2 regions of the Variovorax sp. GW823-FHT04F07 genome follow, and region 1 is predicted to be linked to the other one. Evidence: riboswitches for the same ligand, from Rfam matches in the RefSeq annotation. Region 1 holds a riboswitch; the other holds the start of a gene.
The links. A riboswitch is a leader RNA that binds a small molecule or an ion and turns the genes downstream of it on or off. The one in region 1 is predicted to bind glycine.

Region 1 (3,396 bases):
TGCGCAGGATCACGCCCGGCGTGTGGGTGCCGTAGTAGCCCTGGCCGATGAAGCTCTTGAACACCTTGTTCTTCGACGCCAGCGTCTTCAGCTCGGCCAGCGCGTCGGCCTCGGTGACCGGCGCGGGCAGGCGCATCGGCCGGGCGCGGCGGATGGCCGCGGGCACGATGCCGTCGATGAGCTCCGCGCGCGTTTCCGAGCCGATCACCGGCAGCATGCGCGCCTCGTCCGCCGCATCGATGCCGATGTGGCGGGCGAGGAATTCTTCGGCGTTCTCTAGTTCTTGCAAAGAGGGAAGGGCGGGAATCGGCATGGCGGTGAAGGCTCGGGGGAGAAGGAACGAAGGTGCGAGGAAGCTGCTGTTCAGCGGATCAGGATTCGGCGGCGAACTTGTCGTAGCTGGCGGCGTCGAGCAGGGCGTCGAGCTGCGCGGGCTCGCTCAGCTTGACCTTGAAGAACCAGCCGGCGGCCAGCGGGTCGCTGTTGGCCAGCGACGGGTCGGCGCGCAGCGCTTCGTTGACTTCGGTGATCTCGCCCGACACGGGCATGAACACATCGGCGGCGGCCTTCACCGACTCGACCACACCGGCGACCTCGCCCTGCGCGAAGGTCTTGCCCACTTCAGGCAGGTCGACGAACACCACGTCGCCCAGCGCGTCCTGCGCATGCACGGTGATGCCGACGGTGGCGGCGCCGCCTTCGGCCGCCACCCATTCGTGGTCCTTGGTGTATTTGATGCTCATGAAAAAACTCCTCGTGGAAAAAATGGAATCGGGGTGCAGAGCCTAGCCGGGTCTGCGGGGTTCAGTGTCGGTCAGCCGCGGTAGTAGCGCGTCGGCACGAAGGGCATGGTCGAGACTTCCATCGGCACCGGCTTGCCGCGCACGATGGCCTGCACGCGCGTGCCGGGCTCGGCGAAGGCGGCGGCCACGTAGCCCATGGCCACGCAGCGGTCGGCCGTGGGGCCGAGCAGGCCGCTGGTGACGGCGCCGATGTCGTGGCCTTCGAGCGACTGCAGCAGCGTGCCGTCGCGCACCGGGATGCGTTCCAGTGCCACGAGGCCGACCCGCTTGCGCGTGAGCGTCTTGTGGTCGGTGTGGCCGGCCGCGCCCGAGGCGACGGCGGCCAGCTGGGCCAGCACCTTGGCCGCGCCCGGGAAGCCGCCTTCGCGCGCGCCGCCGGCGCGGCGCACTTTCTGGATCGCCCAGTTGAGCGAGGCTTCGACCGGGGTGGTGGTGGTGTCGATGTCGTTGCCGTACAGGCACAGGCCGGCTTCGAGCCGCAGCGAGTTGCGCGCGCCCAGGCCGACGGGCTTCACCTCGGGCTGTGCGAGCAGCAGGCGGGCGAGGGCGTCGGCGTCCTTGCCGGCCACCGAAATCTCGAAGCCGTCTTCGCCGGTGTAGCCGCTGCGGGTGACGAAGGCGGCGATGCCGCCGATCTGCACCGCGCCGCCGGTCATGAACACGAAGCGCTCGATGCCGGGCGACAGGCGTGCCAGCGTGGCGGCGGCCTGTGGGCCCTGCAGCGCCAGCAGCGCGTGGTCGGGCAGGGGCTGCACCTGGCAGCGCGCGCCGATCCTGGCCTGGATGTGGGCGATGTCGGCCACCTTGCAGGCGCCGTTCACGATCACGAAGAGCGAACCGTTGCCTTCGTTGAAGAACATCAGGTCGTCGAGGATGCCGCCCTCGTCGTTCAGCAGCAGGCCGTAGCGCTGCTTGCCGGCGGGCAGGTCGACCACGTCGACGGGCATCAGGGTTTCGAACGCGGCGGCGGCGTCAGGGCCGACCAGGCGCAGCTGGCCCATGTGCGAGATGTCGAACAGGCCGGCCGCGTCGCGCGTGTGCTTGTGCTCGGCCATGAGGCCGGCGGGGTACTGCACGGGCATGGAGTAGCCGGCGAAGGGCACCATGCGGGCGCCCAACTCGACGTGGAGGTCGTACAGCGGGGTCTTGAGAAGTTGGGCGTCGGAAGCGGAGGAAGCGGCCACGGGGCACTCCAAAGGGGCAGTCGAAATCCATGGCTGCAACGCCACGGGCCACCCCTGCTGTCCGCTTTACCTGAGAGATTCGCCCCACGATCGGGGTTTGCTCCTTCGGTGGGCCGCGTGCAATGCCACGGCCTCTCTCCAGCAAGGAAACGCCGGTGGTTGCCGGCGTCTTGTCAGTCCTTTTGCCTGAGCGTTCGGGGAACCCCTGCGCCTTCGGCGGCCCCGTCGCGCGGGGCTCTCTCCTGACCCGGCGAGTGTAGTGGATCGCGGGGCCGGGGCTGGCGGCTCAGTGCACGGTTTCTGCCGGCGGCAGCAGCTTGTCGATGCGCTCGCGCAGCGAGTCGGCGCGCTCGGGGCCGGCGGCCTTCTCGATCTCGGAGAGCATCAGCGCGGCGATGGTCAGCATGGCCTCGCGGTCGCGCGCCTCGCGCAGGGCGTCGCGCATCTGGTTGGCGAAGCGCGGGTCGCGGCGCACGAACATGCGTTCGCAGATGTCGAACAGGAACATGCGCGTGGTGGCCAGCGAGCGCTTGCCGTCGAAGCTGTCGGCCGAGGTGGCGACCTGGATCGGCTCGGCGGCGGGGACGGGCGTGGGGGCCGGTGCGGGCGGTGGCGCGACCGGGCGCGCGACCTGCAGGTAGCCGCGCTGCATCAGCCCCTGGATCGCCTGCTCGGCCTCGACGCGGCTGGGGAACAGCGGGCTGAAGTCGGTCAGCGAGCGCCGGCCGTCGGCCATGAGCAGCAAGGCGCGCTCACGCTGACTGAGCGTGCGCTGCCCGGCCTGGAGTTCGTCGCGTGCCTTCTCGGTCTTGGTGGGGAACATGGCGGCCACAGCTTTCGGAGGTCGAAGGCTGCAGCATCGTTGCAAGTGGTGACATCTTCGTGAACCATTTGCCTTACAGGGACAAGGGGGTGCGCGTCAGTTGCCCGCGCTCTCCTTGCGGATCAGCCAGCGCGGGCCCACGCGCTGCAGCTCGAGCGTCTTGCGGTCGGTCTCGGTGAGTGCGTCGGCGCTGTAAATCTGCCGGAACTGCGCGCTGGCCGAGGTGCCCTGGACGCTGATCACCAGCCCCTCGATGCCCACGCTGATGCGCGACTTGCCCGTGATGCGGGCGCGCCGGTCGGCCTCCCAGCGCTCGCGGGTCTGGCCGCGCGCGGGGGTGAAGTCGCTCGCGTAGGCTGCGAGGTAGCGCTCCACGTCGCGCGCGGACCAGGCGGCGGCCCAGGCGCGCACGGCGCTTTCCACTTCGGCGAGGTGGGTGACGGGATTGGTGGGATTGGTGGGATTGGCGGGGGCGGCCGCTGGTGCAACGGCTGCAACGGGCGCGGCGGCCGGCGTGGCCGCGATACCGGCGGTGGCCAGCAAGCCGGCAGCGACAAGGCTGCTGCCCTGGGCGACGATTCGGTGC
Region 2 (3,396 bases), on a different contig from region 1:
GCCGCTGGCGCAGGAGTACCTCGAAGCCATGGGCGTGGCCGCGCGCTATGCGTGGGCCAACCGGGTCGTGCTGGCCGAGCTGGTGCGCAAGGACTTCGCCGAGCTGCTGGGCGCCACGGCGTCGACGCTGGTGGTCGATGTGCCGCACAACGTGGTGCTGCGCGAGCACGGCATGAACATCCATCGCAAGGGCGCGACGCCGGCGCATGCGGGCGACCTGGCGCTGATTCCCGGGTCGATGGGCGATCACTCGTACCTCGCGACCGGGCTGGGGCATGAGGACTGGCTGTGGTCGTGCAGCCATGGTGCCGGCCGGCGCATGCGTCGGCAGGAAGTGCGCGCGATGCGGCCCGCACCCGACGACGCCGATGCCAGCTGGCAGTGCGTGACCTTGCGCGAGGAGCGCCGCATCGAGGAGGCGCCGCAGGCCTACAAGCCGATCGGCGCGGTGATCGAGGCGCAGGAAAGCGCGGGGCTCATCCGCTGCGCCGTGCGGCTCAAGCCCTGGGTCACGTTCAAGGCATGACCCGAGGGCGCGTGTCGTGTCAGCCCAGTGCGGGCTGCACGGCGCGCGGTGCGGGTGCCGGCATGCCGGCGAACGCGAAATCGACCTCGGGCGCCAGCCCGCTCACGATGCGCGCGATCGACTTGCCCGAGCCGCAGGCGTGCGTCCAGCCGAGCGTGCCGTGGCCGGTGTTGAGGAACAGGTTCGGCAGCTTGGTCTTGCCGATCAGCGGCACGTTGCTCGGCGTGGCCGGACGCAGGCCGGTCCAGAACTGCGCGCGTTCGGTGTCGCCGGCGCCGGGGAAGAGTTCTTCGACGCGCCGCACGATGGCTTCGCAGCGCACGCGGTTCAGGTCGCGGTCGTAGCCGTTGAGCTCGGCCGTGCCGGCGATGCGCAGGCGGTCGCCCGACTCCGACGTGTAGCGCGAGAACACCAGCTTGTATTCGTCGTCCGTGAGCGAGACCTGGTGTGCCTTCGATGCGTCCTTGACGGGGAGCGTCACCGAGTAGCCCTTGGCGGGGTAGATCGGCAGGCGGATGCCCAGCGGCGCGGCGTACAACGGACTCAGCGAACCCATCGCGAGCACGAAGGCATCGCCGCGGATGCGCTGGAAGCGGCCTTCGTTGTCGGTCGCCTCGACGTGGTCGATGCTGCCGCCGGCTTCGCGCAGCGCGGTCACCGTGTGGCTCATGAGGAACTTCACGCCGGCCGCCTCGGCCAGCTTCACGAGTTCGCGCGCGAAGCGGTTGGCGTCGCCCGATTCGTCTTCGGCGGTGTAGGTGGCGCCGGCGAGTTGGGGGCGGATGTGGGCGAGGGCGGGTTCGATCTTGATGGCCTCGTCGGCCGAGATGACCAGGCGTTCGCAGCCCAGAGCACGCATCTGCTCGGCGGGCGCGAGGGCACCGTCGAATTCTTTTTGCGTCGTATAGAAGTGCAGGATGCCTTGCGTGCGCTGGTCATAGTTCAGGCCCGTGTCTCGACGCAATTGCTGCAACATTTCCCGGCTGTATGTACCGAGACGAACGATCTGTTCGATGTTGTGGCGGGTGCGTGCGGGGGTGCATTCGCGCAAGAACTGCAGGCCCCAGAGCCACTGGCGCATGTCGGCGCGGATGCGAAACAGCAGCGGCGCATCTTCCTTGCCGAGCCATTGCAGCACCTTCAGCGGCGCGCTCGGATTGGCCCACGGTTCGGCATGGCTGACCGAGATCTGGCCGCCGTTGGCGAAGCTGGTTTCGGCGGCCGGGGTGGCCTGCCGGTCGATCACGGTCACCTCGTGGCCGAGTTGCTGGAGGTAGTAGGCCGAAGTCACGCCGAGCAGGCCGGCGCCAAGAACGATCACACGCATTGCAAGTACCTTTGAGTTTGCAGCGCTTGAACGGCGGGCGTGGAGTGCTATTGAAAAAATAGCAAGCAACCGGACGACCGATGTCCAAGTTGCCGCTCCCCCTGTCCTCGGTACCTGAGAGATTCACCCTGCTGCACCCGCAGCGGGTTTGCTCCTTCGGTGCGCCACATGGCGTGGCGGCTCTCCAGACGGCTGTATCGATGAGTGCAGTACTGACCCCTTGCCGAAGTTCCTGGGCGTTGCCTGGAATTTCGTCGGGCCGACCTGAGCGTTTATGGGAGTTTGCGCCTTCGGTAGGGCCTCCGTGGAAGCCCGCTCTCCTGCAATTGTTGGCGATTGTAGGCGGGCCCCGCAAGCCGGCCAAGCCCTGTACATCGGCACTTCACACCGATGGGATAATTGAATGTTGATTTTTGGTAAAGCAAACTTTTTTCTACATGCAGGGGACTCCATGATCCTGGTTACCGGCGGCGCAGGCTTCATTGGCGCCAATTTCGTGCTCGACTGGATCGCGCAGGGCAACGAGCCCGTCGTGAACCTCGACAAGCTGACCTACGCGGGCAACCTCGAGACCCTCGCGTCGCTCAAGGGCAACGCGAACCATGTCTTCGTGCAAGGCGACATCGGCGACAGCGCGCTGCTCGATCGCCTGCTGGCCGAGCACAAACCCCGTGCCGTTGTGAACTTTGCCGCGGAATCGCATGTGGATCGTTCGATCCACGGCCCGGAAGACTTCGTGCAGACCAATGTGCTCGGCACCTTCCGCCTGCTCGAATCGGTGCGCGGCTACTGGAACGCCCTGCCGGCCGACCAGAAGGCGGCCTTCCGTTTCCTGCATGTGTCGACCGACGAGGTCTACGGCTCGCTCTCCAAGACCGACCCGGCCTTCACCGAAGAGAACAAGTACGAGCCCAACAGCCCGTACTCGGCCAGCAAGGCCGCCAGCGACCACCTCGTGCGCGCCTGGCATCACACCTACGGCCTGCCGGTGGTCACCACCAACTGCTCGAACAACTACGGCCCGTTCCACTTCCCCGAGAAGCTGATCCCGCTGATGATCGTCAACGCACTGGCCGGCAAGAACCTGCCCGTGTACGGCGACGGCATGCAGGTGCGCGACTGGCTCTACGTGAAGGACCACTGCAGCGCCATCCGCCGCGTGCTCGAGGCCGGCAAGCTCGGCGAGACCTACAACGTCGGCGGCTGGAACGAGAAGCCCAACATCGAGATCGTCAACACCGTGTGTGCGCTGCTCGACGAACTGAGCCCCCGCGCCGACGGCAAGCCGTACAAGGAGCAGATCACCTACGTCACGGACCGCCCGGGCCACGACCGTCGCTACGCCATCGATGCACGCAAGCTCGAGGCCGAACTCGGCTGGAAGCCCGCCGAGACCTTCGACACCGGCATCCGCAAGACCGTCCAGTGGTACCTCGCCAACGGCGAGTGGGTGCGCAACGTGCAAAGCGGCGCGTACCGCGAATGGGTCGAGAAGCAATACGACGCTGCGCCTGCAAAGGCTTCCGCATGAAGTTGCTGCTGC

Region 2: it holds a riboswitch for glycine, as region 1 does, so the genes downstream of both, AC1RAA_RS22225 (D-amino acid dehydrogenase) here and gcvT (glycine cleavage system aminomethyltransferase GcvT) in region 1, are expected to answer to the same signal.

What each region holds. Positions count from the first base shown of each region.
Region 1 covers NZ_JBXAIG010000001.1:226,157-229,552, forward strand. Annotated here, with positions in the region: gene gcvP (aminomethyl-transferring glycine dehydrogenase) at 1-313, opposite strand, end outside; gene gcvH (glycine cleavage system protein GcvH) at 372-743, opposite strand; gene gcvT (glycine cleavage system aminomethyltransferase GcvT) at 815-1,987, opposite strand; glycine riboswitch at 2,035-2,139, opposite strand; glycine riboswitch at 2,152-2,242, opposite strand; gene AC1RAA_RS01075 (hypothetical protein) at 2,274-2,810, opposite strand; gene AC1RAA_RS01080 (L,D-transpeptidase Cds6 family protein) at 2,907-3,396, opposite strand, start outside.
Region 2 covers NZ_JBXAIG010000005.1:85,670-89,065, forward strand. Annotated here, with positions in the region: gene AC1RAA_RS22220 (RtcB family protein) at 1-526, shown strand, start outside; gene AC1RAA_RS22225 (D-amino acid dehydrogenase) at 546-1,853, opposite strand; glycine riboswitch at 1,945-2,051, opposite strand; glycine riboswitch at 2,096-2,186, opposite strand; gene rfbB (dTDP-glucose 4,6-dehydratase) at 2,305-3,384, shown strand; gene rfbD (dTDP-4-dehydrorhamnose reductase) at 3,381-3,396, shown strand, end outside.